Regions from separate parts of the Faecalibacterium sp. AF28-13AC genome, predicted to be linked through region 2. Evidence: a T-box and tRNA genes for the amino acid it is inferred to sense, from the RefSeq annotation. Region 2 holds a T-box; the other holds one or more tRNA genes.

Region 1 (14,999 bases), on a different contig from region 2:
CCACCAAAAACTTTTTTCAAAAAAGCGCTTGACATTTCCGGTTTCCATGGTATAATTACTATCGTTCCGAGCGACACGGCTCACGAACAAAAACAAAATATGCGGATATGGCGGAATTGGCAGACGCGTTAGATTCAGGTTCTAATCGGGGCAACTCGGTGGAGGTTCAAGTCCTCTTATCCGCACTCTCAAACGACAGCTTTCAAAAAAGTTGTCGTTTTTCTTTTTTGTATCCGTCCTTTTGGAAACACTCTTCTATGCGGATAAGAGGACTTGAACAGCACGGCCCTGCCGCAGGCGGGGCAACAAAAGCCCCAGTGGGGCTTTTGTTCGTGCGCGGTTCCTGGACCCGTAGGAATGTCTACCGGGAGGACTGCCGCTGATTTGTTTTTCCTGACACTCTTTCTATGCGGATAAGAGGACTTGAACAGCACGGCCCTGCCTGCACTTACTTGCCCGGATGCCGGATGCGGCAGTCATCCGGCTCCCAAGTGGATGGCATCGCAGCCTTCTCCCCCGGTTACGGCACAAAGAATCGCTCCATGTTGACGTGTTCCATCCGCAGCAGTTTTTCCTTTTTGTCGATGCCGCCCGCATAGCCGGTCAGGCTGCCGTTCGTTCCGACGACCCGGTGGCACGGGATGAGGATCGCGATCCGATTGTGCCCGACGGCACCGCCCACTGCCTGTGCAGACATGCGGGGCCTCCCCTGCTTTTCCGCCAGCTGCTTTGCCAGTGCGCCGTAGGTCGTGGTCTGGCCGTAGGGGATCTGCAGCAGCAGCTCCCACACCGCCTGCCGGAAAGGCGACCCCATGGGATGGAGCGGCGGGGTGAAACCCGGCTCCCGGCCGCTGAAATAGACCTCCAGCCAGCGTTCTGCCTGCTGCAGGATGGGCGTTTTCTGCGCCGTGTGGTCCGGGTCCAGACCCTCGGCAAAATACAGTTCGCCGTCGAACCAAAGCCCTGTCAGGCCCACATCATCTGCTGCCAGCAGGATGCCGCCCAGCGGGGAATCGTAATGCAGTGTGTACATCATAGCGGATACCTCTTGCCGGTTCTCTTTTTGATGCCCTGATTATACCACGCTTTTCCCCGCAGGGGGAAGGGAATTTTCCCAGCAAAAAACGGGAGGCCGCCCCAGTCGTTCGACGGAGGCGGCCTCCCGGCCTTTTATTCGGTTTTACTGTGCGCTTGCGTAGTTGGCTGCGCTCTCACCGGCGATGCGGCCAAAGACCACAAAGTCGGCCACGGCGGTGCCGCCCAGACGGTTTGCACCGTGGACGCCGCCCGTCACTTCACCGGCTGCGAACAGGCCGGGGATGACGGTGCCGTCTTCCTTCAGCACTTCGGTGGCGCTGTTGATGGTCACGCCGCCCATGGTGTGGTGGACACCGGCGGTGACCTTAATGGCATAGTAGGGGCCATTGTTCAGCGGGTTTGCAAAGCTGGTGCGGCCAAAGTCGGGGTCGTTCTTGGCCTCAACATAGCCGTTCCAGGTCTCCATGGTGTTGGCGAAGGCAGCAGGATCAACGTCCAGCTCCTTGGCCAGCTCTTCGTAGGTCGCACCAGTCTTGGTGTAGCCCTTCTTGATGTAGCCCTGGATGACGCTGGACGCATCGGCCATGGCCTGATCGACGATCAGCCAGCTGTAGCTGCCCGGCTGTGCGATCTCGGCAGCGGAGACCACGTCGCGGGTGCCGACTTCATCGATGAAGCGCTCGCCGTTGGCGTTGACGAGGATCGCGCCGTCACCGCGCAGACCCTCGGTGATGAGGGCGGCGGTGTTGGCCTCGACGGTGGGGTGGATCTGGATCTGGTCCATATCCACGGTGCCTGCGCCGATGGCAGTCGCCATCTCAATGCCCTGGCCCTGTGCGCCAGCGGCATTGGTGGTCATGAAGCCTGCCAGTTCGGGCTTGTACTGGGTGACCATATCGAGGTTGGCACCGAAACCGCCGGTGGCCAGAATGACGCTCTTGGCGTTGACGACGACGGTGTTGCCGTCCTTATCGGTACCGGAAACGCCCACGGCTGCGCCGTTGGCATCGGTCAGGATGGTATCGACGGTGGTGTTCAGCACGATGTCAATGCCGCGCTTCTCGCAGTTCTCCTGCAGCAGCGGGATCATGTAAGCGCCCACGGAGACGACCTTGCCCTCTTCGTTGACCGGGCGGTGGATGCGCTTGACGGATGCACCGCCGAAGCTGGAGACGTTGTGCAGGGTGATGCCGTTCTCATCCAGCCAGTCGATGGCGTCTGCCGTGCCTTCGCACAGGGTCTTGACCAGCTCCGGGTCATTGATGCCCTTGCCGCCGACCATGGTGTCCAGCTCCATCAGCTCCACGCTGTCGAAGTAGCCGGTGGGGTTGGCCTGATAGGCTGCCCACTGCTCGGAAACGGTCTTGGCCAGTGCGGTGATGGTCTCATTGTCGGCATACTTTTCAGCAGCCGTTGCCAGCGTCTTTTCCACACCGGCAGCCTGATCGAACTCGTTCTCGTCCTGATAGACGGTCTTGGCTGCATTCATGCCGCCGGTAGCGCGGGCAGAGTTGCCGCCCACCATGGCCTGGCTCTCCAGGATGACGACCTTCTGGCCTGCATCGGCAGCGGTCATGGCAGCGGTCATGCCTGCGCCGCCTGCACCGATGACGACGACGTCGGCATCATAGCTGACGGTCTCGCCGTTGGCGGTCTTGTCTGCCTTGGCCATGTAATCGTCGGGGTTCAGGCCGGCCTCGGTCAGAGCAGCCTTGGCAGCCTCCACGAACGCATTGGAGGTGATGGTCGCACCACTGATGCTGTCGAGGTTGATGGTGTTGCCTTCCACGACTTCGCCGGGGAACTGCTCAATGACCACCGAGCCAATGCCGGGGGTCTCCTCGTCGCCCTTGGCGGTGCAGTCGGTAATGACGTTGTCCGTCAGGGTCAGGGTGACGGACACATCGCCCATGCCCTTAGCCGTGCCGGTAAAGCTGCCGGACACGCCGCTTGCTGCGCTGGTGGAGGATGCGCTGCCGCCGCATGCGGTCAGGAACATCGCACCTGCCAGGAGCAGCGAAGCCAGAACGTTCTTTTTCTTCATGGATACTTCTCCTTGATCTTGATTCATTTCTTCTCGCAGACCGGCACATTTGCCAGCCACCCCGATATGATACCAGATAAACAATCGTTTCACAATCTTTTCGAGGAGAAAAAGGCCGTTTGTAACCTTTTTGTGATAAGTTTGTGACGAATGCTCCGTTTTTCTCAACTTCGAGGATGTGCTGCATGCTGCTGCACCATGCGCAGACAAAAATAAAACAGCCCCTGTGTGTTGGCACACGGGAGCTGTCAGATGGGTGGGTGCGGGTAGATGTCGCGAGTCGCGCTGTTTTTGCGCTGTCTTCTGCGACAGCGCCGCAGCTGTTCGAATCCGCCCGCCCGGTGAGTTTTACCTTACTGCAAAACAAAAACCTCAGCGTACTTACATACGTTGAGGTTTTTTGGTGGGCGCGGGTGGATTCGAACCACCGAAGCTGAAAAGCAGCAGATTTACAGTCTGTCCCCATTGGCCACTCGGGAACACGCCCAGATTCTGTTTACATCCTTGCCGGACGACTTGTTTATTTTAGCAGACAAAAGCGGATTTGTCAACCGTTTTTTCGCATTTTTTCAGCTTCTTTTTTCGCGGACAAAAAAGCGGCGCAGCTTGGCGGAAATTCTCCGCTCCGGCTGCGCCGTTTTGCGAACGATTCATGGAGCGGGGCGTCTCCCCTGCTCAGGGTTCCAGATGTTTCCGGCGCTCATAGTCCCGGAGGGCCTCAATGGCCTCGCCGGAAAGCGGATAGAGCGCGATGAGGTTGAAGATGGTCATCAGGCCGATGCCCACATCGCCAAGGTCCCACACGACCGTGTAGGCCTGCACACCGCCCACCAGCAGCATTCCCAGCGCCAATACCTTATAAAGGGTCTGCCAGAGCCAGCGGTCCCCGAAGAGATACGCCACATTGGAGCGGGCGTAGAACAGGATACCGATGAAGGTGGAAAAGCTGAACAGCGCCAGCGTCACAGCGATGAAGATGACGCCGAAGCTGCCCAGATGGTACTGCACCGCCGCCTGCAAGAGGTCCATGCCGGTCAGGCCCGCCGTGACGGATTCCGGGGCCAGCAGCATGACGAAGGCCGTGCAGCTGCAAATGACGATCGTATCAACGAGGACGCCCAGTGCCTGGACCAATCCCATCTTGACCGGGTCATCGCATTCGGCAGCTGCGGCCGCACAGGGTGCCGAGCCGCTGCCCGCCTCGTTGGAGAACAGGCCGCGCTTGATGCCGTTCATCAGAACGGCACCAAAGCCGCCCGCCGCCACCTGCCGCAGGCCGAAGGCTTCCGAGAAGATGCTGCCCAGCACCGCCGGGAGGTGGGTGATATTGGTCGCGATGACATAAAGCGTCATCACAAAATAGCAGACCGCCATCACCGGCACGATGACGTCCAGGCTTTTCACGGTGGCGTTCTTGCGCAGCACGATGACTGCCGCCAGCACCACCAGTGCCACCGTCGTTGCAATGGGCGGGATGTGGAACGCATTCTTGAACGCCGAGCTCACCGAGTTGCTGACGACCTGGCTGATTCCGCACCAGCAGATGAGGCCCGACAGCGCAAACAGCACCGCGGCCACCGATCGCCGCAGCGGTTTCTTCCGCTTCCGCTCCGCCCACACGTGGATATAATAGGCCGGGCCGCCGCGCTGGCCGCCGTAGAGCGGGTCGGACTGTCGGTACTTCTGGGCCAGGGTGGATTCCACAAACGCGGTGGACGCGCCCAGCAAGGCCGTGACCCACATCCAGAACACTGCGCCCGCGCCACCGGCAGACACCGCCGCCACAACGCCCACCAGATTGCCCATGCCCACGCGGGTGGCCGTGGAAACGATGAGGGTCTGGAACGACGAAAGGCTGTCCCTGCTCTGGTTTTTCTCGCAGACGGCCGAGATCATATCCCGGAACAGCCGCACCGGCAGCAGACGCGTCCGCAGGGTGAAGAACACCCCCGCCATGAGCAGCAACACCACCATCAGCGAGATCCCCACGCCGCCCGCAATGGGCAGCACAAACAAATCGCCCCAGAGAAAACGGTAGACCGTTTCAATCAAATGAATCAACTGGGTCTCCTCCTGTGTTTTATACTTCGTACTTTATTATACTGGTTCAGTTCAGTTTTGTAAAGCGGAAAAAACAGCAGACAGTCCGGAGCAGGTCGTCTCCGGGCTGTCTGCTGTTTATGATATGGAAGGAGAATCGGGAACGGTCGAAATTTTAGCCTTTTACGCCGCCCAGTGCTACGCCGCGGACGATGAACTTCGAGAGCAGCAGGTAGACGATGATCACGGGCAGGATGGCGATGGCGACCATCATATACACCTTGCCCATATCGAACTTCAGGAAGTCTGCACTGCGCAGCTGTGCGATCAGGATGGGCAGGGTCTTCTTATCGGCGGTATCCAGGACCAGAGCGGGGATAAAGTAGTTGTTCCAGCTGGACACGAAGGCGAAGATGGCCTGCACCGCCAGCGCGGGCTTCATGATGGGGAGCACGATCTTATTGAAGGTGTAGAACTCTCCGGCTCCGTCGATGCGGGCCGCTTCCACGATCTCCATCGGCAGGCTGGCGTCAAGGTACTGCTTCATGAAGAAGAAGACGGCAGGTGCTGCGATGCTGGGGATGATGAGCGGGAGGAACGAGTTCTTCAGGCCCATCTTCGTGATGAGCTGCAAAAAGCCCAGAGCCGACACCTGCGTCGGCATGGTCATGATGAGCAGGATGATGGCGAACGCCGCCTTCTTGAACCGGAAGTTGTAGGCGTAGATGCCGTAGGCCGTCAGGGCCGAGAAGTAGACGCTGAGCGCAGCCGAGCAGGCCGAGACGATCAGGCTGTTTCGCACACCGGTCAGCACCGGGATGTTCGCGTCGTTCAGCACGTTTTTCAGGTTGGTCATCAGGGATTTGCCGGGGAGCAGCGAAAAGCCTTTCTGGATCTCAAAGTGGGTGCGGGTGGAGTTGATGACCAGCACATAGAAGAAGAACAGGCACAGAAAGCTGATGAGCACCAGCGCGATGTAGCACCCGGTGCGGCGGGCCGCCAGTGTGGCTTTTTCCGACTTTGTCGATGCAGTGTGAGCCATTACTTTTTCCCTCCTTTCAGAGCCTTGCGCTCTGCCTTGCTGCGGCCATCGTCCTCTCTGGTCAGGCTCATGTAAACGACGACGCAGAGCACTGCGCAGACGAGGAACAGCACCACAGACACCGCGCCTGCCATGCCGTAGTTCTTGCTGAACAGGTGGTTGTTCAGGTACATGATCATGGTGGTGGAGGTGCGGTCCGGGCCGCCCTTGCCGTTGGTCAGGATCTGCGGCACATCGAACATCTGCAAGCCGCCGATCATCGAGGTGATCATGACGTAAACGAGGATGGGGCGGATGAGCGGGATGGTGATCTTCCAGAACATCTGGTTCGGGGTGCAGCCATCCAGCTCGGCGGCCTCATACAGGGTGGGGTCCACGCCCATGATGGCGGCCATCAGCATGATGGTGGTGTTGCCGAACCACATCAGGAAGTTCATCAGGCCGATCAGACCGCGGTTGCCCCAGACCGTGTTCAGGAAGCTGAACGGCTGCTTGAGGATGCCCATGCCCATCAGCGCCGCATTGACGGGGCCGTTGTCCGAGAAGAGGGCGAAGAACAGCATGGCGAACGCCGATGCCATGATCAGGTTGGGCATGTAGATGACCGTCTTGAAGAAGGTCTGGCCCTTCAGCTTGAGGCGCAGGTCGGTGAACCAGGCCGCCAGCAGCAGGGAGATGGCGATCTGCGGGATGAAGCCGATGATCCAGAGCAGCAGAGTGTTGCTGAAATATTTGGGCAGGTCTGTTGCAAACAGGGTCACGTAGTTCTTCAAGCCCACAAAGTTGGGGCCGATGATCTTCAGACCGCTGCGGTAATATTCAAAGAAGCTGTAATAGATGGTGGATGCCAGGGGGATCAGCTGGAATACCGCGAAAATGAGAAAGAACGGTGCGATGAAGATATAGCCCCATTTCGCGTAGCTGATCGACCCTTTCTTTTTTGTTTTCTCTCCCATGTGACTGCCTCCTGACGGGTGTTCCAGGAAAAAAGGGAGCGGGCGGGGCACTGCGCCCGGCCCGCCCCCCTGATCTCAGTTGTGTGCGAGTGCGTCTGCCTTATGCGGGCCAGACAACGTCGGTCAGCTCCGGATACTTCTCCTTGATGGCGGTCTCGAAGTTTGCCTTTGCGGTATCTTCATCCACGTTGCCGGTGAAGTAATCCTTGAAGGCGGTCTGGAAGCTCTCGTTCAGGCCCTGGTCATACGGGCCGGCGTTGGACATGTCGATCTTCTTGGCTGCCTCTGCGAACAGCGCGATGTGGTTCTGGCCGCCCAGGAAGTCGGACTTGTAATCGCTGCTGGCGATCTCTTCCATGGCCTTTTCGTTGTTGGTGTAGTCCTGGGTATCCAGGGTGATCTGCTTCATGATGGCCTCATCGCAGGTCAGCTTCTGCATGACATCCTTGATGGTGTCGAGGTTGTCGCTGCCGGCTGCGCCGCAGATCCAGGTGCCGCCCCAGTAATACGGCTGAGGGCCTTCGCAGACTGCGTAGTCACCGTAGATGCCGTTGCCGACCTCTTCCTTGCCGCCCTCAGAAGTAGGCGTCTCCAGAGAGTTGCCCAGCAGGGTGAAGTTGATGCCCCAGGTGGAGTAGAAGAAGCCGAAGACCTTGCCGTTGGGGCCCTGGTCGGATGCCCACTGGCTGTCCCACAGGCTGGACTTGTTGTTGTAGCCCTTGTCGGTGTACTCCTTGGTCTGATCGACCCACTTCATGATGTTCTCATCGACGGTGACGGTGGTGCCGGTGACCCAGGGCGCTGCCACGTTGTTGGAGAAGGTGCGGTATGCGTCATCGAAGCCGGACAGCATCTTGTAACCCTTGGCGGATGCCTGTGCGGCGACGTCGTTGAACTTGTCCCAATCGGACAGGTAGGTCTGGACTTCGGTGGGATCATCGGTGCCCAGAACATCCTTTGCGATGCTGCGGCGGTAGGCGAACAGGCCCGGCGTCGCCTGCCAGGTGGTGCCGCGCTGGCTGCCATCGACGGTGACGATGTCCTTGGTGTACTGATACTGACCGGCCAGGTCGGCGTCGGTCAGGCCGATGTCCTTCTTGACATCCAGAACGTAATCGGAATCGACATACTTCAGCGCGTAGTCGGCCTCGATCAGGAAGATATCGATCTTATCATCATCGGCTGCGGAGTCCTGGCTCAGCAGGGCCTCGTCCAGCTTGTTCTGATAGTTGTTGTTCTCGTTGGCATTGATGGTCCACTTCACGGTCGTGCCATCCTTCAGGGTGGTGGTGGACTTATCCGATGCGATGGCGGAGACTTCAGGGTAATAATCGTTGAAGCGGCTCTGGAATTCGTCGTTCCAGCACCAGATGTTCAGCACCTTGCCCTGTGCGGCAGGCCCGGCTGCGGCAGAAGAAGCGGCTGCAGAGGAGGCTGCGGTCGAGCTGGCAGTGGAAGAACTGCCGCCGCATGCAGAAAGCGCTGCGGTGATGGCGACTGCACCAGAAGCGACCAGAAAATTACGACGCGAAATCTTTCTCATAGTAGAAAACCTCCTTCAATGGTTCTCATGCAAACGAAATCTGTTTTGTTTTATCAAAGCTCCGGTCCGCCCGGAGCCGAGGAACTAGGTTTGGGCCGGTCGGCCGACGGAGTCGCCTTCCAACAGTTTGCCGGTCACGAGCAGCTGCTCGGCCAGTGTCACACGCGGGTGCTCGATCATCTGCACCAGCTTGTCTGCGGCGGTGCGCCCCAGCATCATGGTGTTCTGCTGGTAGGTCGCCAGCTGCGGCTTCATGACGCGGGAGAGGTAGATGCCGTCGTAGCCCATCACGGAGATGTCCTCCGGAATGCTCAGCCCCGTCTCCGCGATGGCATTGTAGCCGCCCATGGCAGAGAAGTCATCGGGGAAGAGGATGCAGGTGGGCCGCTGCGGAAGCGCCAGCAGTGCTTTCGTTTCCTGTGCGCAGCGGGCGGCGTCGTGGTAGATGCCCTCCCGCACATACACATCCGGAACTTCCAGCCCCAGCTCATCGCAGCTCTTGTAGAAGCCCGCCAGACGGTTCTCGGTAACGGCGGTCCGCTCGCCATGGATGAAAGCGATGCGGCGGTGGCCCTGGCGGTATGCCGTGCGGACCAGCGCCGAAAGGCCGGCCACGTTGTCCGAAAGGACTGCCATCCGGTTGTTGAACACGTGGTCGATCGTGACGACCGGCACATCGCTGTTCACCAGCTCGATCACCTGCGGGTCTGTGAAATCCACACAGGCGATCACGGCTCCGTCCACCCCGCGGTAGTGGCAGTGCTCCAGGTAGGTCATCGTCTTGCCGCCGAGGTTCCGGTTGATAAAGGTGATATCGTAGCCCAGCTGCTCGACCCGGACTTTGAAGCTGTCCAGCACAGCGGAGAAGTATTCGTGTGCCAGGCCGCTCTGCCGTTCGTCCACGAACAGGACGCCGATGTTATAAGTACGGTTGGTCTTCATGGAGCGGGCCGCCATATTGGGAACATAGCCCATCCGGCGAGCCGCCTCCCGAACACGGGTGCGGGTGGCCTCGGAGATATCCGACTGGCCGTTGAGCGCCTTGCTCACCGTGGCCACCGAGACCCCGCATTCCTGCGCCAGATCTTTCAGGGATGACATTTCGTCGTCCTCCTCTCAGGAACCGATTGGTTCTGAACGAATCCTAAATCGTTTTCGCAACTTCAATATAGCGCATTTCGCACCAAAAATCAAGCGCAAACGAAAATCTTTTGTGTCGATTGCCATGATTTTGGCGGTTTGTTCGATTTTCGGCGAATCAAATTATGCAGTTTGCTCTATTTTCGCTCTCTTTCGCTCATTTTCGAATATTTTTTCGCTTCCTGCTTTCGTATCAGTGGGGACATTCTGGCAGGATCTTATTATTACTTTAGAATGGGGATTTTCTTTCCCAGTTTGGAGCCTGTGGGCCGGTTCCAGAAGGCGCAGCGCTTCCCCCGCCCCGCCTGCTTCACACGAAAAAAGTTCGTTCTCTCTTCAAAATCATTACAAAATCCTTACAATTTCGCCGAGATCCGCTTCCTGTCCGGTGCGTTGTATATTTCATAAAACCACTTGAATTTCGCTGTGGAATCGGTTATCCTTAAAGCAGCGTAATCGTTCTCTCTTTTCTTGCAGCGCGTTCTTAATCGTTTTCGCTTTTCTGATGGTTGCAGCGCGTTTCCTGTTTTTGCAAAGGAGGAACTGATCGTATGAAATTCGGACATTTTGATGATGTGCATCGGGAATACGTGATCGACACGCCCCGCACGCCCCTGCCCTGGATCAACTATCTGGGCAGTGAGGACTTCTTCAGTCTGGTGTCCAACACCGGCGGCGGCTACAGCTTTTACCGGGATGCGCGGCTGCGCCGCATCACCCGTTACCGCTACAACAACTCTCCGCTGGATATGGACGGCCACCGCATCTACATCAACGACGGCGGCACGATCTGGAACCCCGGCTGGCAGCCCACCAAGACCGCGCTGGACGCCTACAGCTGCCGCCACGGTCTGGGCTACACCATCCTGACCGGTGAGAAGAACGGCATCCGCGCCCAGCAGGAGCTGTTCGTTCCGCGCGGCGACGCCTGCGAGATCGACCGCCTGACGCTGGAAAACAAGACCGATGCCCCCCGCACGCTGGATGTGTTCAGCTACGTGGAGTTCTGCCTGTGGGACGCCATGGACGACAGCTCCAACTTCCAGCGCAACTTCTCCACCGGCGAAGTGGAGGTCGTGGGCAGCGCCATCTACCATAAGACCGAGTACCGTGAGCGCCGCGACCACTACGCAGTGTTCTGGGCCAACACCCCGGTCACCAGCTTCGACACCGCCCGCGACGCCTTCTGCGGCGTATACGGCGGCCCCGCCGAGCCGGAAGCCGTCAAGGCGGGCCGCTGCTCCAACAGCATCGCCCACGGCTGGGCCCCGGTCGGTGCCCACCACTTCCACCTGACCCTGGAAGCCGGGGAGACCCGGACCATCCTCTTCGGTCTGGGCTACATTGAGAATCCCGTGGACGAAAAGTTCACCGCCCCCGGCGTCATCAATAAGACCCGCGCCGAGGCCATGATGGCCCGCTACGCCACCGACGCCCAGGTGGACGAAGCCCGCAGAGCGCTGGCCGACCACTGGGACAAGCTGCTCTCCACCCTGCAATTGCATTCCGGCGACGAGAAGCTGGACCGGATGGTCAATCTGTGGCACCAGTACCAGTGCATGGTCACCTTCAACATGAGCCGCTCGGCCAGCTACTACGAAAGCGGCATCGGCCGCGGGATGGGCTTCCGCGACAGCTGCCAGGATCTGCTGGGCTTCGTCCACATGATCCCGGAGCGCGCCCGCGGCCGCATTCTGGATATCGCCGCCACCCAGTTCGAGGATGGAAGCGCCTACCACCAGTATCAGCCCCTGACCAAAAAGGGCAACCGCGATGTTGGCACCGGCTTCAACGATGACCCGCTCTGGCTCATCGCAGGCACCGCCGCCTATCTCCGCGAGACCGGCGACTGGTCCATTCTGGACGAGTCCGTTGCTTTTGACAACGATGCGAGCAAGGCACAGCCCCTCATGGAGCATCTGCGCCGCAGCTTCCGCTTCACCCGCACCCACCTCGGCCCCCACGGTCTGCCCCTCATCGGCCGCGCCGACTGGAACGACTGCCTGAACCTGAACTGCTTCTCCGAGCACCCCGGCGAGAGCTTCCAGATCACCGGCCCCAGCGAAGGCCCGGTGGCCGAAAGCGTTTTCATCGCGGGCATGTTCGTCAAGTACGGCAGCGAGTACGCCGACCTGTGCGACCACCGCAGCCTCCCGGAGGAGGCCGCCGAGGCCCGCGCCGCCATCGCGGAAGTCGAGCAGGCCGCTCTGACCGCCGGCTGGGACGGTGCCTGGTTCCGCCGCGCCTACGATGCCTTCGGCCAGCCCATCGGCAGCAAGGAATGCGACGAGGGCCAGATCTTCATTGAGCCGCAGGGCATGTGCGTCATGGCAGGCATCGGCAAAACGACCGGTCAGGCCGAGCAGGCGCTGAGGAGCGTGGAAGAGCGGCTCGACACCAAGTACGGCGTCGTTCTGCTCCAGCCCGCCTACACCACCTACCGCCTCAACCTCGGCGAGATCTCCAGCTACCCTCCGGGATACAAGGAGAATGCAGGCATCTTCTGCCACAACAATCCGTGGATCAGCTGCGCCGAGACTGTGCTTGGCCACGGCGACCGTGCCTTTGAAGTCTACAAGAAGACCTGCCCCGCCTACATCGAGGACATCTCCGAGATCCACCGCACCGAGCCGTATGTCTACAGCCAGATGGTCGCCGGCATCGACGCCCCGACCTTCGGCGAGGCAAAGAACAGCTGGCTGACCGGCACCGCCGCCTGGACCTTCTTCAATGTCAGCCAGTACATCCTCGGTGTGCAGCCCACGCTGGACGGCCTGAAGATCGACCCCTGCATCCCACACACGCTGCCCGGCTTCACCGTCACCCGCCGCTACCGCGGGGCCGTGTACCACATCCGGGTCGAGAACCCTGACGCCGTGCAGAAGGGCGTGAAGCGCGTCACCGTCAACGGTTCTCCCATCCCCGGCAATGTACTCCCCATCGCCAAAGCTGGCGAGACCGTGGAAGTCGCGGTCGTGATGGGATAAAGTTCCCGATTTTCCTTTTTCTCATAAACGAAATCCCCGGCTCTGCAATACGCGGAGCCGGGGATTTCGTTTTGCTCGATTTATTCTTTGAACGTTTAGCGCAAGTCAAGAAATTAGCGCAACATCAAAAACAGCATCTCAATGATGTACAATTCAACGATGTTGCAGTCGCATTAAAAAGTTGAATTGCTATAGAAGTTAGAATTTTGCATATCTATTGATGTCTGACGGCTGGGCATTGAAGTGCTTCGGAGCGTTGTAAAGTATCTTGTTGGTGCCCCTTTCCGTGTAGCCTTCAATGCTGATCTGGTTCCACATTGCCTCGCTTCCGCCATAGCAGATTTCCACATATTTGCAGTTTTCAAAAGTATAAACTTCAATTCGTGTCAGGCTGCGCGGAAGATAGACACATTCAAGAGCTGCGCATCCAGAAAACGCCGAGCGTCCAACACTGGTCACACCTTCCGGAATTGCAGTTTTATGAAGCGATTTACACTCATAAAACGCCTGTGCACCAATCGTTTTCAGTCCTTTTGGCAGAGTCAGCCTGGTCAAGCCAGCATACTGGAAAGATTTGTCTCCAATTGTTGTAATGCTGTCTGGCAGTGTGATCTCCTTTAATGCCTTACATCCCATAAAAGCTTCATTGCCGATATTTTTCACACCATTCGGCAACACGATTTTTTCCATTGCAGAGCAATTGTTGAACGCATCGTATTCAATGTTTACGACGCCTTCCGGAATCACAACACTGCTCAGAGAAGTGCATCCATTGAACAGACAACCCGAAATCGTGGTGATTTTTTTAGGAAGAGCTACGCTTTCCAGTGCAATGCACTTCTGGAACGCGTATTTTCCAATCGTCGTAATACTGTCTGGCAGATTGATGTTCGTCAACGCACTGCATCCATTGAACACCGACGGCCCAATGACAGCCAGACCGTCCGGCAGAGAAACACCGGTCAACGCCGTGCAATATTGGAAAGTGCTCTCCTTCAGTTCAGCCACCTTTTTGGGGATCGTAATTGTTTTCAACGAAGAACAGTTATAGAACGCACCAGTTCCGATGCTTGTGACCGTATCCGGAAGTGCGATCTCACCCAGCGAAATGCAGTTTTTGAATGCGCTTCCACCAATCACACGAATCGTCTTGGGAAGTGTCACATTTTTCAGTTGTTTGCAATCAGAGAAGGTATTCGTCGGAATCTCCGAAACCTCACCCACGATTTGCACACTCTGCAAACTTGAGCATTGATAGAATGTTCCGTATCCGAGACTTGCATTGCCAAGAATCGTTGCGCTCTGAAGTGCCGCATTGCCGTCAAAGACGCCATTTTCCATCTTTGTCACGCTCTTAGGAACAACTACTTCAATCAGTGCATCTGATGCAAACGCATACGTTCCAATCGTCTGCAACCCTTCCGGGAATGTTACTGCTGATAAATTTCCGCACGCATAAAAAGCCTTTGCACCAATCGACTTCACGGTATCCGGAATGACCACACTGGTAATATTGTTATCCTGATAGAAGCAGTTATTTCCAATCGCTGTCACTGTCAGCTTCTTTTCGCCTACCTTACGAGGAATGGTAACTGCACCAGAAGGCACCTTTTCGCCGGACTTGTTATAGCCGGTCAGAGTCGCGGTGCCATTGCCGTTGTCCTTGTAGGTCCACTCGATGCCATCGCTGGGTTCATCCGGTTCCGTAGGCGTTTCCGGTTCAGACGGTTCCGGTTGTTCCGGTTCTGTGGGATTTGGCGTCGGTTTTTCCGGCTCGGTAGGAGTCGGCTTTTCCGGTTCTGTCGGAGTCGTGACCGTTCCACCGCCCATTGTGTTGTTGTCCGGGTTGGACGGAGCCGGAGCTTCGCCGCCGCCCGCACAGGCCGTCAGAAGCACCGCTGCCAGCACAGCCGCCGTCACTCCACGCAAGATTTTCTTTTTCAACCGCATAGAAATCACTCCTTCGTTTGTTTTCCAAAGCGATAGTTTAACTTTATAGACTTTTTATGTCTATTCAGTTTATTCGATTATAGCACACTCCACTCTATACTGCAAGAAAATAATAAACTCTATGGTCAAAAGTTAAACCATGTAGACAAAGAGGAAATCTATGGACTATGCCGCTATAGGAAAACGAATCCGTGCACATCGGAAGCGTCTGAATTTATCGCAAGAAGAATTAGCCGAAATGGTCAACATCTCAACCGTT
Region 2 (14,999 bases):
CCTGCAAACTGTGCAGTTTCGCAAGCGCGAGCGCCTGCTCTTCGGTGTATGGAATTTCCTGCTCTGTTTGTTCGGAATACGTTGTCTCTTCTACCGAAAAGGGAAGGCCAAACCCAAGAATATCCGGTTGGATATGCCGTGTCGTCACAAGTGCAGTTTCTTCTGAAAAAGGCTTCCATGACGGAAGTGAAATGCGCTGCCCATTTATTGAGATCACCCGTTTTGAAAAGTGCTTTCCTGTCAGCCGTTTTGCAGTAATGTTCAGCGGTTCCTCCTGCGTATGCTCCCACTCCAATTGCGCAAAGACCGCACCGGCGGCAGGCTCATAGATCAACGTTCCGTCCCGCTCGGTGCGGGAGGTGCCAATGAGCAATTGCCCGGCCTCCACAGCCTGTCCCGGTGCAGCAAGCATCGTCCCGCTGACAAGGTTGGTGCGGACCACCGTTCCGGCCGCTTTGGCAAAGACGCCGTCTGCCTTCCCGGCGGCGATGTCGGGCACCGGCTTTGCGGCAGCTGCTTCCACCACGAGCCGCCCGTCCAGAAAGTTCAGGCTCGCCCAGGAAAACTCGCCGCTCTGCAAAAGAGCGTATTCGCCTGCGGTCAGTTTTTCCTGCGTGACAGCACTTCCGGGCATCAGCTGCACCTGCTCCCGCAGGATCGCCTCAGCCCGCGCTCGCTGCCCGGTGGTCAGGCTGCCTGCATCCACGGCCCAGACAAGATCCTGTGACCAGACCAGCAGGGGAACGAACAGTAAAACACCCACCCACAGCCCGCGCCGCCGCAGAAAGGGCCGCAGCCGGAAGTACAGCCCGGTGCGGGTCTGAATGCGCAGCCGTACCCGCCGCTTTCGGGCCAGTGCCGCAAGGTTTCGGTACTGCCAGGCCGCGCACCGGCCCGAAAAGCCGCCGGGTGCAGGGGAGACCGCTGAGAGATGCAGGCCCGCCCGCGCCGCTTCGGAGAGCAGGCTTTCGGCATCGCCGTTTTGCGCTGTGAACCACACCCCCGCCCAGAGCAGCCGTACATCCATCGTCTCTTCCTCCTAATGCCCACCGTCGCCGTCAAATTCGGTGCGCAGAACGCACCCCCGCAAAGTGATGCGGTGCGCGGCCAGCGTTTCGATGTGCAGTTCGTCTCCGTAGACCGTGAACCGCCCCCGCCGGAATTCCAGACAGAGCTTTTCTTCATCGTAGGTCAGGATGCGCCGGAACTGCTCGATCTCCATCCGGTCGCCGCTGCGGTAGACCGACGGCTGACCGTAAAACCCGCGCGGCGGCTGGCGGAACATCCGCCAGAGCCATTCGCGCAGGGAAAGTCGCCCGCTCCGCTGTTTTTTCACGCCCGCTCCCTCCCCGTACCTGCTATGCAAGGCAACGCCCCCTGTTCCATATATATGGAAGCGGAGGGGTTGCGTATGTATCAGATCGGTCTGTTTTTGTTGGCGGTTCTGGCGGGCGCACTGCCGTTTGCGGTGCCGCAGGCCTGCGGGCAGGCGCTTCGGGAGGGTCTGGCCCTCTGCGCCGGGCCGCTGCTGCTCTCGCTTTTTCCGTTTCTGGTGGTGTCGTCGCTGCTGGTCCAGTGCCCGGCGGGCGACCTATTGGCCATCCCGCTCCGGCCCGCGGCGTGGTGCATCGGGGTGCAGGCTCCCTGTGCGGCGCGGGTCCTGCTCATCGGTCTGTTCGGCGGCTTTGCCCCGGCAGCAAACGCGGCGGCACAGGCCGTCCGCACCGGGCAGCTCACCCCGCGTCAGGCGGATGCGCTCCTGCCCGCCTGCGTCTGTTCCGGGCCGTCGTTCGTGGTCCTAACGGTCGGGCAGACGCTGCTCCACAGTACAGAGCTTGGCATCCTGCTGTTTCTGGCGCAGGGGAGTGCCGGGTATCTTACGGCTGCGCTGCTGAATCGGCTTTCGGGGGCAGAGCAGCCGGCCACGTGCACAGCTCCGCCGCCCGAAGCCCCGCCGCCACAGCTGACCGACCTTCTCACGAATGCGACCATGGCCTATCTGAAACTCTGTGGTTTTGTGCTCTTCTTCCGGATGCTGGCGACGGGGGTGGGCGCTGTGTTCCCGCCTGCCGTGGGCACCGTGTGCGCCATGCTGTTGGAAGTCTGCTCCGGCTGCGACCTTGCCGCCCGCACCGGGCCGTGGGGCAGTCTGCTCTGCTGCGCCGCCCTCAGTGTGCAGGGGCTTTCGGTCCTGCTGCAGGTCCGTGCGCTCTGCCCGCCCGAAATGACTCTGCGGCCCCTGCTTGCGGGGCGGCTGCTCCACCTGCCGTTTTCGGTGGGGCTGTTCTGGCTGCTTTTGCCGCAGGGGGAGCAGAGCGTCTTCAGCACCCTGCCGCCGCAGGTGGTCCCGATGCGCCGTCTGCCGCCGGACTGCCTGCTGCTGGTGTTCTTTGTGTGCTGCCTTGCCGTCTGCCAGCTGACCCGCCTTTTGCAAAAGCCAGACCCGGAACCAAAAGAAACAGTTGTGAATCGGGCCGAAAGATGATATAATAAACATAAGCATTCAATGGCAGGGAACGCTCCCTGCAAAGATGGAAATAAAAAGAATGAGCGAACGCTCATTTCAGATGGAGGACCATAGAATGGATTTACAGAATATGGATCTTAACGGCGGGACCCTGCAGATTTCCACCGAGGTCATTGGCAAGATCGCGCGCTGCGCTGCACTGGAAGTGGACGGTGTGTCCGAGGTTTCCTGCGGCAAGCAGAACAAAAAAGTGAAGGACTTGCTGGAAGCCGCCAGCATCCAGCAGGCCGTTACCGTGGAAATGCGGGACGGCACCGCAGAGCTAACCCTGAATCTGGTGGTCGCTTTTGGTGCGCGCATCCCGGCCGTGGCCGAAAAAGTACAGGAAAACGTGAAGACTGCTGTTCAGAACATGACCAACGTGACCGTGAGCCGCGTCAATCTGGTCATTGCGGGTGTTGCCGCCGAAGAACAGGAATAAGGTGAGAGGAATACTATGGAAAATATTTTGCCCCGTCGTGAAGCCCGTGAGAATGCGTTTCTGCTGGCTTTTTCGCAGACGTTTGGTGACGTGCCCCTGCGGGAGGCTCTGCTCAACAACACCGAGGATGAAGAGCATCCCGTGGATGTGTTCGGCAAGCGGTTGCTGAACGCTTACTATGACCATTCTGCTGAGGTGGACGACCTCATCAGCAGCCATCTGCGCAACTGGACCATGTCCCGTCTGCCCCGCGTGAGCCTGACGGTGCTGCGCCTGGCTCTGGCAGAGATGCTGTACGGCGACGAGAAAAAGGTCGGCGTCGTCATCAACGAGGCGGTCGAACTGACCAAGAAATACGGAGCAGATGAGGATTACCAGTTCGTCAACGGCCTGCTGGGCACCGTCGCGCGGGAGCAGGGTCTGGACACTGCCGAAGATGCAGCGTCCGAAGAGCCGTGAGCCGCTATACACTGGGCATCGACACAAGCAATTATGCAACCTCTCTGGCAGTTTTTGACACAGCCGGAGAGGTTGTTTGTGCAAAGAAACGGTTTCTTCCGGTCAAGGAGGGCCAGCTGGGCCTCCGCCAGAGCGATGCGCTGTTCCACCACACCACCGCTCTGCCCGAAATGCTGGAGGAACTGAGCCGGGAGTTCGACCTGACGCAGATCGCGGCGGTGGGCGTTTCGCAGAAGCCCCGCCCCGTGGAGGGAAGCTACATGCCCTGCTTCCTGGCGGGCGTCAGTGCAGCTACGGCTTTTGCCAGAGCGCGGGGCATCCCACTCGTCCACACGACCCATCAGCAGGGGCATGCCGCCGCTGCTCTGTTTGCCGCCAAAGGGGAGGAGCTGTTCCGCCAGAAGGTGCTGCTCTTCCACATTTCCGGCGGCACCACCGACCTGCTGCTCTGCGACGAGGTCAGGCAGATCACGACGCTGGGCACCAGCAGTGATCTCTACGCCGGGCAGGCCGTGGACCGCGTGGGCGTCAAGCTGGGCTTTCCGTTCCCGGCAGGTGCCGAGGTCTCCCGTCTGGCAGCGCTGTGCGAAGAGCCCATCCGGCCAAAGTCCAGCGTCAAAGGGATGACGTGCAGTCTCTCCGGTCTGGAAAATCAGTGCAATGCGCTGCTGCAAGCCGGAAAAAGCCCGGAGTACGTCTGCAAATATTGCCTGCTCTGCGTGGCCGATACCGTCGTCCGGATGACGAAGGCGGCGCAGAAGGAATACCCCGGCCTGCCGGTGGTCTGCGCAGGCGGCGTTATGAGCAGCGACATCATCCGCGTGTGGGTGCAGCAGCGCCTGCCGCAGGTGTATTTCGTGCCGGGCCGGTATTCCAGCGACAACGCCATCGGTGTGTCCATCCTTGCCGCACGGGAGGCCGGATTATGGCTGAAGTGATCTCCGTCTCGGCGCTGAACCAATACGTCAAGACCCTGCTGGATGCCAACGACCTCCTGTTCGACCTTGCCCTCCGGGGCGAGATTGCGAACTTTGTTCAGAACGCCCGCAGCGGACACTGTTATTTCTCGCTGCGGGACGAGACGAGCAGCGTCAAAGCGGTGATGTTCCGGTCGGACGCGCGGCGGCTCGGTTTCCGCCCCGAAGAGGGGATGAAGGTTGTCGTCCGCTGCCGCGCCACCCTGTACGAGCGAGACGGTGCGTTCCAGGTCTATGTCAACGACATGTTCCCGGACGGCATCGGTTCGGCGCAGCTCGCCTTTGAGCAGCTGAAAGCAAAACTCGACCGGGAGGGTCTGTTTGCCGCCGAACGCAAAAAGCCGCTGCCCCGGTTCCCGAAGTGCATCGGCCTCGTCACCAGCAAGACGGGGGCTGCGCTGCAGGATATCCGGAACGTCATCGGGCGGCGGTGGCCCGCCGTGCGGTTGCTGCTCTGCCCGGTCAACGTGCAGGGATTTGAAGCGGCTGACGAGATCGCCGCAGCTATCGACCGGCTGGACAAGTCCGGTCAGGTGGACGAGATCATCGTGGCGCGCGGCGGCGGAAGCCGGGAAGACCTCTGGGTCTTCAATGCCGAGCGCATCGCGCGGGCCGCATCCCGCTGCAAAACACCGCTCATCAGCGCCATCGGTCACGAGATCGACTTTACGATCCTGGACTTTGTGGCAGACCAGCGCGCCCCGACCCCATCGGCGGCGGCAGAGCTTGCCGTGCCCGACCGGGCCGAATTTTCACGAAAATTATGCAATTTGGAAGAAAATATTCACATTTCTATCCAAAACAGGCTGAGTTTATGCTATAATAGGCTGGACGAAACGGTGCAGCCGCTTTCCCGGCAGAACATGCAGGCACAGCTTGCAGGCCGTCAGCAGCAGTTGGAGGCAGTTTCCGGGCAGCTGCAAACGGCCGCGCGGGAAAAGCAGCAGGACGCCGGGCTGCGTCTGCGCCATGCGGCTGCGCTGGCTGCAACGCTGAACCCGTATGGCGTCCTCGCGCGGGGCTATGCGCTCGTGCAGGACGAAAAAGGCCGCATCTGTGCGCCGGACGCCCTTCGCGAAGGGCAGAAGATGACGCTCTGCGGCGCAGTGAACCGCATCCATTGTACCGTGGATGCCGTGGAGGGACCCAATGAGAGCACCCAAGAGCTTTGAAGAAGGAATGGACCGGCTGGAAGGCATCCTTGACCAGATGCAGCAGCCGGAAACGACGCTGGCGGAATCGGTCAAGCTCTATGCGGAGGCCGCATCCCTGACCGATTACTGCCGCACAACGTTGGAAAAGGCTTCGCTGCAGCTGGACGAGATCGACGCCAAGCGCACCGCCGCCCCGCAGCCGGAAGCAGACAACTAAGGAGGATCTATCAATGGATTACGCAAAGCAGTATCAGGAGTATCTGGTGCGGGTCAATGCTGCGCTGGAGACTGCCTGCAACACCTATCTGCCCGAAGAGTCGGACGTCTGCCGTGCAGCCCGCTACAGCCTGCTGGGCGGCGGAAAGCGCATCCGTGCTGTACTGGTGCTGGCCGTCTGCGATATGCTGAACGGTGATGCCGCCGCTGCAGACCAGTTTGCCGCCGCCGTGGAGATGCTGCACTGCTATTCGCTGATCCACGACGATCTGCCCTGCATGGACAACGACGACCTGCGCCGGGGCAAGCCCTCCTGCCACAAGGCATTTGGCGAGGCCACGGCCATGCTGGCCGGTGATGTCCTGCTGACCGAGGCATTTGATGTCATCGCCAACGTCGAAGCCCCTGCCATCGTCAATGTGCGGGCGGCCAGGGCGCTGGGAGCCGGTGCGGGCAGCCGCGGCATGGTCTACGGCCAGGAGCTGGATCTGAAATATGAGGCTCTGGCTGCGACCGAAGAGCAGCTGCGCCTCATCCACCGCAACAAGACCGGCGCGCTCATCAACGCAGCCGTCCAGATGGGCGCTGCCGCTGCGCAGGCCAACGAGACCCAGTGCCGGGAGCTGGAGGGCTACGCCTACGGCATCGGTCTGGTGTTCCAGATCGTGGACGATGTGCTGGATGTCATCGGCTCGCAGGAGCAGCTGGGCAAGCCCATCGGCAGCGACAGCGAGAACGGCAAGACCACCTTCGTCACCCTCTACGGTACCGAGGGTGCGATGGAGCTGGCCCGCAGGCTGAACGAGCAGACCTGCGCGTCTCTGCGCGCAGAATTTGGCGAAAAGAGCGCCTTCCTGGAGCAGCTTGCCAGGGAACTGCTGGTCCGCCGCAGCTGAATAAACAAAAAAGAAAGAGAGCATAACATGCAACTGATCCGCGATGTTTTGAACCTGAATCCGATCCTGACGGTGGCGCTTCTGGCGTGGTTCGTCGCGCAGGTATTGAAGACCCTCATCAATTTTATCCTGCTGGGCAAGTTCCAGCTGGAGCGGATGTGGGGAGACGGCGGTATGCCCAGCGCCCACAGCGCGACCGTCTGCGCCATGGTCATCGCCACGGCCCGGAGCGAGGGCTTCGGCTCGGCGATCTTTGCGGTGGCCGCAGTCGTCGCCATCATCACGATGCACGACGCCATGGGTGTCCGCCGCGAGACCGGCGAACAGGCCAAGGTGCTGAACAAGATGATCGAGCAGTGGATCGACGTAACGGAAAAGAACGCCCCCTTCCTCCAGAACATGCACCTGAAGGAAATGGTCGGCCACACGCCGCTGCAGGTCCTGGCCGGTTTTGTGGTCGGCTGCGTGGTCGGGGCGCTGTACCCGATGGCGCTCTGAGCTGATCTTTAGCGGGCAGACCCGCTGATTCCAAATTGTGAGAAGGACGTGAATCTATGAATTCGCCTTTGCTGGAAAAAATCTCGCAGCCCAGCGATCTCAAAAAGCTCTCCGGCCAGCAGGTCGAGCAGCTTTGTGCGGACATCCGCGAATTTTTATTGGAAAACGTATCCAAGACCGGTGGCCATCTGGCCTCCAACCTGGGGGCTGTAGAGCTGACGGTAGCGCTGCACCGCGTCTTTGCGACCCCGCAGGACGAGATCGTGTTCGATGTGGGCCACCAGTGCTATACGCACAAGCTGCTGACCGGCCGCCGCGAGGGCTTTGCAAAGCTCCGCCAGCTCGACGGCCTGTCCGGTTTCCCGAACCCCAACGAGAGTGAACACGACGCCTTCATTTCCGGCCACGGCAACACCGCGCTGTCGGTCGGCATCGGCATTGCGTGGGCCAAAAAGCTGCGGGGGGAGCCGGGGCAGGTGATCGTGCTCATCGGCGACGGTGCCTTTACCGGCGGCATGGTCTACGAGGGAATGAACAACATCGGCAGCCTGGACAATCTGCTCGTCGTTCTGAACGACAACAAGATGTCCATCTCCAAAAATGTGGGTGCGCTGTCCCGCTACCTCAAGCGTCTGCGCACCACCAACCGCTACTTCGATGCCAAGGAGAATGTGCGCAGCTTTCTGGACCACGTGCCTGTGGTCGGCACACCGCTCAAGGTGACCATCCAGAACAGCAAGGCCATGGTGCGCCGCGCCATGTACCACTCCACCATGTTTGAGGATATGGGCTTCCATTACTACGGCCCCTTTGATGGCAACAATGAGCAGGAAGTCGAGCGGATCCTGCGCAGCATCCATAAGCAGCCCGGCCCGCACTTCCTGCATGTCGTCACGAAAAAGGGCAAGGGTTACGCGCCCGCCGAGAGCAACCCCGGCAACTTCCACGGCGTCTCGAAGTTCGACCTCATCGACAGCATCCCGGACCCGGAGGTCGCCCCGAAGGAATCGTTCTCGACCGTATTCGGCAACCTGCTGAATCAGGAGGGAGCAGCGGACAAAACCATCTGCGCCATCACGGCAGCGATGAAGTACGGCACCGGTCTGCAATTCTTTGCACACACGCACCCGGAGCGGTTCTTCGATGTAGGCATGGCCGAGCAGCATGCAGTGACCTTTGCCGCCGGTCTTGCCAGCCAGGGGATGCTGCCGGTGGTCTGCATTTATTCCACCTTTTTACAGCGCTCCTATGACCAGATCATCCACGACGTCAACCTGCTCAATGAGAACGTCGTCTTCGCCATCGACCGTGCCGGTTTTGTCCCGGCCGATGGTGAGACCCATCAGGGCATCTTTGACCCGGCTTTCCTGAGCCAGGTCGGCATCCCCATCTATTCGCCGTCGAACTATGCGGAGCTGCGGCACTGGCTGCCGGTCCTGCTGGGCAAGGACCAGAAAGGCCCCCGCGCCATCCGCTATCCGCGCGGCGGCGAAAGCGCGGTGCTGGCGGCTTACGGCTGTTCGGGCAAAGCGTACGACCGGATGCACACGGCACCCGGCGCGCAGGTCGCACTGGTCAGCTACGCCGACGAAGTAGAAGATGTGCTCCAGACCGCCCAGCTTCTGGGGGAGGAAAACCTGCCCTGCGACGTCTACAAGCTTGTAAAGATATTCCCCTTTACAGATGATCTCATTGAAGAAATCCGTCGCTATCCGGTCGTTTTGTTTGCCGAAGAGTGTGTCGCCTGCGGCGGCATCGGCGAGCACCTCGAAGCCGCACTGCATCGGGCAGGCTGGAAGGGAACTTACATCCACCGGGCCGTTGAAAACGTTCGTCTGCCCCACGCGACCGTCCCGCAGATCAAGGAGGCGACCGGTCTGGACGCCGCCCATCTGGCACAGGCAGTCCGTGAGCACAGGAAAGGAGAAACTGCATCTTGAAAATCCGATTGGATCAATATCTGGTTCAGCATGGCCTGATCCAGAGCCGTGAACGTGCCAAAGCCATGATCATGTCCGGCGTCGTCTTCGTCAACGAGCAGAAGGTGGACAAGGCCGGTGAGATGATCAAGGAAGACGCCAAAGTCGAGGTGCGCGGCCACGACATCGGTTATGTCAGCCGCGGTGGTCTGAAGCTGGAAAAAGCAATGCAGTGCTTCCCACTGACCCCCAACGGCAAAGTCTGCATGGACATCGGTGCGTCCACCGGCGGCTTCACCGACTGCATGCTCCAAAATGGTGCGGTCAAGGTCTATGCCGTCGATGTCGGCTACGGCCAGCTGGCCTGGAAACTGCGCACCGACGAGCGGGTCGTGAACATGGAGCGCACCAACATCCGCAGCGTTACCCCCGATCAGCTGGGCGAACCCATTGAATTTTTCAGTGTAGATGTCTCGTTCATCTCGCTGCATCACATCTTCCCGGTGGCGCAGGCGATCACCACACCAGACGCCATGGGCGTCTGTCTGGTCAAACCGCAGTTCGAGTCCGGCCGCGAAAAGGTCGGCAAGAACGGCGTCGTGCGCGACCCGGCCACCCATTGCGAGGTGCTGCACAATGCGATGGGCTACGCAGCGGCCAACGGCTTCGCCGTGCGCGGGCTGGATTTCAGCCCCGTCAAAGGCCCGGAAGGCAACATTGAGTACCTGATGTTCGTGCAGAAGAGCGCAGAGCCCGCCGTGCTGGACGACAGTGTGGCAAAACAGGTCGTGGAAGCCAGCCATTCGACGCTGGACCACTGAGAGCAGAAAGAAGGTGCTGGGTGTGACTGTTTATATTTCACCCAACCCCGGCAAAGCGATGGCCTACGGCATCTCGCAGCGGGCCGCGCAGATCCTGCTGACCCACGGTGCCAGGGTGCTGATGCAGACCGACCTCAAGGCTGTGTGCGACACGATGGGCGTGGAGTATCTGTCGCAGGAGGAATGCCTCAAAAAAACGGATGTCATCCTGACCATCGGCGGGGATGGCACCATCCTGCACGAGGCCAACCTCTCGCTGGAATACCGGAAGCCCATCCTCGGCATCAACCTGGGGCGCTGCGGCTTTCTGGCCACCTGTGAGATTAACGAGATGGAACAGAAGCTCTCTGCCGTTGCGCGGGGAGATTATCTGCTGGACAACCGGATGCTGCTTTACGTCCGCGTTCTGGGCGACGACAGCTGGGAGGGCCACGCCCTCAACGATGTCGTCATCACCAAAGGCCGTTTGCAGCAGGCCATTGATTTCAGCATCTACTGCGATGACATTCTGGTCGAGCATTACCGCGGAGATGGTGTGATCGTGGCTACGCCAACCGGCTCCACGGCCTATTCGCTGGCAGCCGGCGGGCCCATCCTGGACTCGCAGACCAAGGGCGTGGTCGTCACGCCCATCTGCCCGCACAGTCTGGCCAGTCCGGCCATGGTGTTTGCGCAGGAACGCAAGATCAACATCTGCGTCGGTCAGGTCGCGGACGAGGAAGTCTTCGTCAGCTGCGATGGTGCGGCAGGCTATTCTCTGCATGCCGGTGCCACCGCCGAAGTGCGGCTGAGTGACCAGATCGTGCAGCTCATCACCTTCAGCAAAGCCGACCAGTTTCAGGCCATCGACCAGAAACTGCGCGGCAGACGGTAAGTTTTGACAGAAAGGGGAACCGATATGGCCAGCAGCCGAGGCGATGCCAAAACCAAGCGGGAGCGTCAGCAGACGATCCTGCGGCTGATCCAGGAGCATCCGATCAGCCGTCAGGAGTCCCTGCTTGACCATCTGCGAAATGAGGGATTCGATGCCACACAGGCCACGATCTCCCGCGATATCCGGGAGCTCAGCCTGGTCAAAGCGGCCACGAGCACCGGCTACCGGTATGTTTCCAGCCACAACGAGGCGCTGAACCCGAAGATCCAGAGCCGTTTTGAGACGATCTTCCATGAGTCTGTTCTGGGGGTGGATTTTGCCGGACACGTCGTTCTGGTCAAATGCTACTCCGGCATGGCGAACGCCGCCTGTGAGGTGTTTGACGCCCTGAAATGGAAAAATGTTGTCGGAACTTTGTCCGGCGACGATACCTTCCTGATCGTGACCCGCTCGGAGCGCGATGCAAAGACCATCTGCTCGGAGCTGACCCACCACATCGGACAGAAATAATGCGGGAGAAATTACCATGCTGAGCAGCCTGCAAATTGAAAATGTTGCAGTCATCCAGAAAGCCGACGTGCATTTTGAAAAGGGCCTGAACGTCCTCACCGGCGAGACGGGCGCGGGCAAGTCGATTTTGATTGACTCCATCAATGCCATTCTCGGCAACCGGACATCCAAAGACCTTGTGCGCACCGGGGCGGCCAAAGCGGTCATCCGTGCCGCCTTTGATGACGTGCCGGGTGCTGTGCTGGACAGCCTGGAAAAGGCCGGATATGAGCGCTCCGATGCCCTGACCCTGAGCCGCGAGATCACAGCCGAGGGCAAAAGCACCTGCCGCATCAATGGGATGCCTGCCACAGCCGCCATCCTGCGGGAGCTGTGCGGCGGGCTGATCAACATCAACGGCCAGCACGACTCCGTCGGCCTGCTGAACCCAGCCCATCACGAGGGGATTTTGGACGCTTATGCGCAGAATGGTGCCGCATTTCAGGCGTATTATACCGTTTACCGGGAGCTGATCAAGGTCAAAAAAGAGCTGGATGCCATCATCACCGATGAGACCGAAAAGCAGCGGAAGATCGACCTGCTGAGCTATCAGGTGCAGGAGATCGAGGATGCCGCCCTGACCGAAGGCGAGGAGGAGACGCTGAACGCCCGCCGCAAGGTGCTGGCGAACGCCTCCACCATCCGGGAGCGGATCTCTCAGTGCTATGCACTTCTTTCCGGCGATGATGAGACGCCCGGCGCGGTGGACCTGCTGGGCGAAGCCTCCAACGCGATCGACGCAGCAGCGCAGGTGGACAACACGCTTTCGGATGCCGCCGGGCAGCTGCTCGATCTCTATTATACAGCCAAAGACGTCTCGGCTGACCTCATCGGGCGGCTGGACGGATATGATACAAATGATGCAGAGCTGGACGAGATCGAGCAGCGCATCGACCTCATCTACAAGCTCAAGCGCAAGTATGGCGACACGGTAGAAGACATCATCGCCTTTGGAAAGACCGCGCGAGAAGAGCTGGACCGCATCCAGTTTTCGCAGGAGCGGGCCGAACATCTGCAAGCGGAAAAACACCGTCTGTATGTTCTGGCGCGGGACAAGGCCGAGGTCCTGACCCAGACCCGTCTGCGGGCCTTTGAGGAGCTGAACAGGCGCATCTCCGGTACGCTGGATTTCCTCAACATGCCCGGCGTCCGGATGACGCTCCGCCATGCGCGTGGCCCGCTGGCCAGCCATGGACAGGACAGCGTGGAATTTTATATTTCCACCAACCCCGGTGAGGCCCCGAAGCCTCTGGCAAAGATCGCGTCCGGCGGCGAGCTGAGCCGCATCACACTGGCCATCAAGAACGCGATGGCCGATAAAGATGCCGTGCCCACCGTCATCTACGATGAGATCGACAGCGGCGTTTCGGGCAAGGCGGCCAGCCGCATCGGCGAGGTGCTCAAACAGAGCGCGCAGGATCATCAGATCCTCTGCATCACGCATACGGCACAGATTGCCGCTCTGGCCGACTGCCATCTGCTCATTCAGAAAAATGTTGCAAACGAGCGCACCTATACCGAGATCCATCCGTTGGATCAGGAGGGCCGGGTGGATGCTCTGGCGCACATCATCTCCGGCGACCATGTCACCGAGCTTTCCCGTGCCAACGCGCGGGAAATGCTGGGCCTTGCCGAGAGCGAAACTCGTGATTGACAAGTTTCTGGAATTGTGCTACACTGGCTTTTGTTGAAAGGCGATGAAGGGAACAAGTACCCTGAAGCGCTCTGCCCAGAGAGGCCCCGGTCGGTGCAAGGGGCGTGCAGAGCAGCGGGGGAAATACCTCCCGGAGCTGTAAGCTGAATGAGAGAACTCTCTAGTAGGCTGTGCCGCGTGCGAGCGTTACAAACGCAGGAGTGTCGTCCTACTCTGGGGCATGCACTCGTGAGGCCGCTTCCGTGAGGGAACGGCAAACAGAGGTGGTACCGCGAACATTTCTCGCCCTCTGCCAAATTTATTTTGGCAGGGGGCGTTTTTTATCCCTCTGCCCACAAAACAGGAGGAAAAAAACTCATGACTCTGTACGAAGAACTCAAAGCCCGCGGTCTGGTGGCGCAGATCACCGACGAGGAGATCATCGACCTCATCAACAACGGCAAGGCAACCTTCTACATCGGCTTCGACTGCACTGCCGACAGCCTGACCGCAGGCCATTTCATGGCGCTGACCCTGATGAAGCGCCTGCAGATGGCTGGCAACAAGCCCATCGCCCTGATCGGCGGCGGCACCACCATGATCGGCGATCCCTCCGGCCGCACCGACATGCGCAAGATGCTGACCAAAGAGGACATCGCCCACAATGCCGCCTGCTTCAAAAAGCAGATGGAAAAGTTCATCGACTTCTCCGAGGGCAAGGCCCTGATGCTGAATAACGCCGACTGGCTGCTGAACCTGAACTACGTCGAGCTGCTGCGTGACGTGGGTGCCTGCTTCTCGGTCAACAACATGCTGCGCGCCAAGTGCTACGAGCAGCGGATGGAGAAGGGCCTGTCCTTCCTCGAATTCAACTACATGATCATGCAGAGCTACGACTTCTACTACATGTTCCAGCACTACGGCTGCAACATGCAGTTCGGCGGCGACGACCAGTGGAGCAACATGCTGGGCGGCACTGAGCTCATCCGCCGCAAGCTGGGCAAGGACGCCTACGCCATGACCATCACCCTGCTGACCGACTCCCAGGGCAAGAAGATGGGCAAGACCGCCGGCAATGCCGTCTGGCTCGACCCCAACAAGACCAGCCCCTTCGAGTTCTACCAGTACTGGCGCAATGTCGGCGATGCCGATGTCATGAAGTGCATCCGGATGCTGACCTTCCTGCCGCTGGAGCAGATCGACGAGATGGCCACCTGGAAGGATCAGCGCCTGAACGAGGCAAAGGAGATCCTGGCCTACGAGCTGACCAGCATGGTCCACGGCAAGGAAGAGGCCGACAAAGCCCAGAACGCCGCCCGCGCCCTGTTCAGCGGTGCAGCCGATACCGAGCACATGCCCACTACCCAGCTGACCGAGGCAGACCTGACGGACGGCTCCATCGGCATCCTGACCGTGATGGTCAAGGCCGGTCTGGCCGCCTCCAACGGCGAGGCCCGCCGTCTGGTCACCCAGGGAGGCGTTCTCGTCGATGGTGAGAAGGTCGCCGCTCCCACCGTCAGCTTCACGGCTGAGCAGCTGGCCAATGGCATCGTCATCAAGAAGGGCAAGAAGATCTACCACAAGGTCACACTGTAAAGCGCTTTTGCAAAACACAGCAAACCACCCATAACATTAAGAGCCGCCCGCTTCTCAAAACCGAGAAGCGGGCGGCTCTTGTTGCACGTTGAAAATATTTGAGAACGATCGGGCTTTTTTACAGCTCGAATGCCTTCTTCAGCACATCGTAGGCAGCATCTTCGTTTTCTGCGCGAACCAGAAGGGAAATATCCAGATCGCTGGTGGTGATGAGCAGCACTTCGATATCTGCCATGGCCAGAGCGTTCAGGGCACGGGCTGCCACACCGCAGCTGGTGACCATCTCTTCACCGAAGAGGTTCAGCTTGGAGTAGCCCACACTGATGAGCGGGGAGGCCTTGGCATCCTTGTCAAGGTTGGCGGCCGAGATGGCTTTCATCACGAGGGGCAGGTCGCTGGCCGAGGCCGTAAAGCTGAAATCCATGGTGGTGCCATGGGGTGCGCTCTGGCTGATCATAT

The links. The T-box of region 2 lies ahead of tyrS (tyrosine--tRNA ligase). A T-box ahead of a tRNA ligase gene usually reads a tRNA of that ligase, here a tRNA-Tyr.
Region 1: it encodes a tRNA-Tyr, which carries the amino acid that the T-box ahead of tyrS (tyrosine--tRNA ligase) is inferred to sense. The anticodon was not compared.

Annotation. Positions count from the first base shown of each region.
Region 1 is NZ_QUFG01000011.1:61,470-76,468, forward strand. Features, by position in the region: tRNA gene DWY95_RS14045 (tRNA-Leu) at 102-185, shown strand; gene DWY95_RS14050 (methylated-DNA--[protein]-cysteine S-methyltransferase) at 521-1,036, opposite strand; gene DWY95_RS14055 (flavocytochrome c) at 1,181-3,082, opposite strand; tRNA gene DWY95_RS14065 (tRNA-Tyr) at 3,484-3,569, opposite strand; gene DWY95_RS17565 (hypothetical protein) at 3,608-3,736, opposite strand; gene DWY95_RS14070 (alanine/glycine:cation symporter family protein) at 3,758-5,143, opposite strand; gene DWY95_RS14075 (carbohydrate ABC transporter permease) at 5,298-6,164, opposite strand; gene DWY95_RS14080 (sugar ABC transporter permease) at 6,164-7,120, opposite strand; gene DWY95_RS14085 (twin-arginine translocation signal domain-containing protein) at 7,221-8,663, opposite strand; gene DWY95_RS14090 (LacI family DNA-binding transcriptional regulator) at 8,748-9,764, opposite strand; gene DWY95_RS14095 (glycosyl transferase) at 10,355-12,790, shown strand; gene DWY95_RS14100 (leucine-rich repeat domain-containing protein) at 12,989-14,740, opposite strand; gene DWY95_RS14105 (helix-turn-helix transcriptional regulator) at 14,901-14,999, shown strand, end outside.
Region 2 is NZ_QUFG01000004.1:172,921-187,919, forward strand. Features, by position in the region: gene DWY95_RS06970 (sporulation protein YqfD) at 1-1,027, opposite strand, end outside; gene DWY95_RS06975 (YabP/YqfC family sporulation protein) at 1,040-1,336, opposite strand; gene DWY95_RS06980 (hypothetical protein) at 1,412-2,485, shown strand; gene DWY95_RS06985 (Asp23/Gls24 family envelope stress response protein) at 2,568-2,948, shown strand; gene nusB (transcription antitermination factor NusB) at 2,964-3,407, shown strand; gene DWY95_RS06995 (glycoprotease) at 3,404-4,345, shown strand; gene xseA (exodeoxyribonuclease VII large subunit) at 4,333-5,556, shown strand; gene xseB (exodeoxyribonuclease VII small subunit) at 5,534-5,755, shown strand; gene DWY95_RS07010 (polyprenyl synthetase family protein) at 5,769-6,650, shown strand; gene DWY95_RS07015 (divergent PAP2 family protein) at 6,678-7,148, shown strand; gene dxs (1-deoxy-D-xylulose-5-phosphate synthase) at 7,205-9,088, shown strand; gene DWY95_RS07025 (TlyA family RNA methyltransferase) at 9,085-9,888, shown strand; gene DWY95_RS07030 (NAD(+)/NADH kinase) at 9,911-10,762, shown strand; gene DWY95_RS07035 (arginine repressor) at 10,787-11,272, shown strand; gene recN (DNA repair protein RecN) at 11,289-12,965, shown strand; T-box leader at 13,000-13,258, shown strand; gene tyrS (tyrosine--tRNA ligase) at 13,323-14,540, shown strand; gene DWY95_RS07050 (ACT domain-containing protein) at 14,659-14,999, opposite strand, start outside.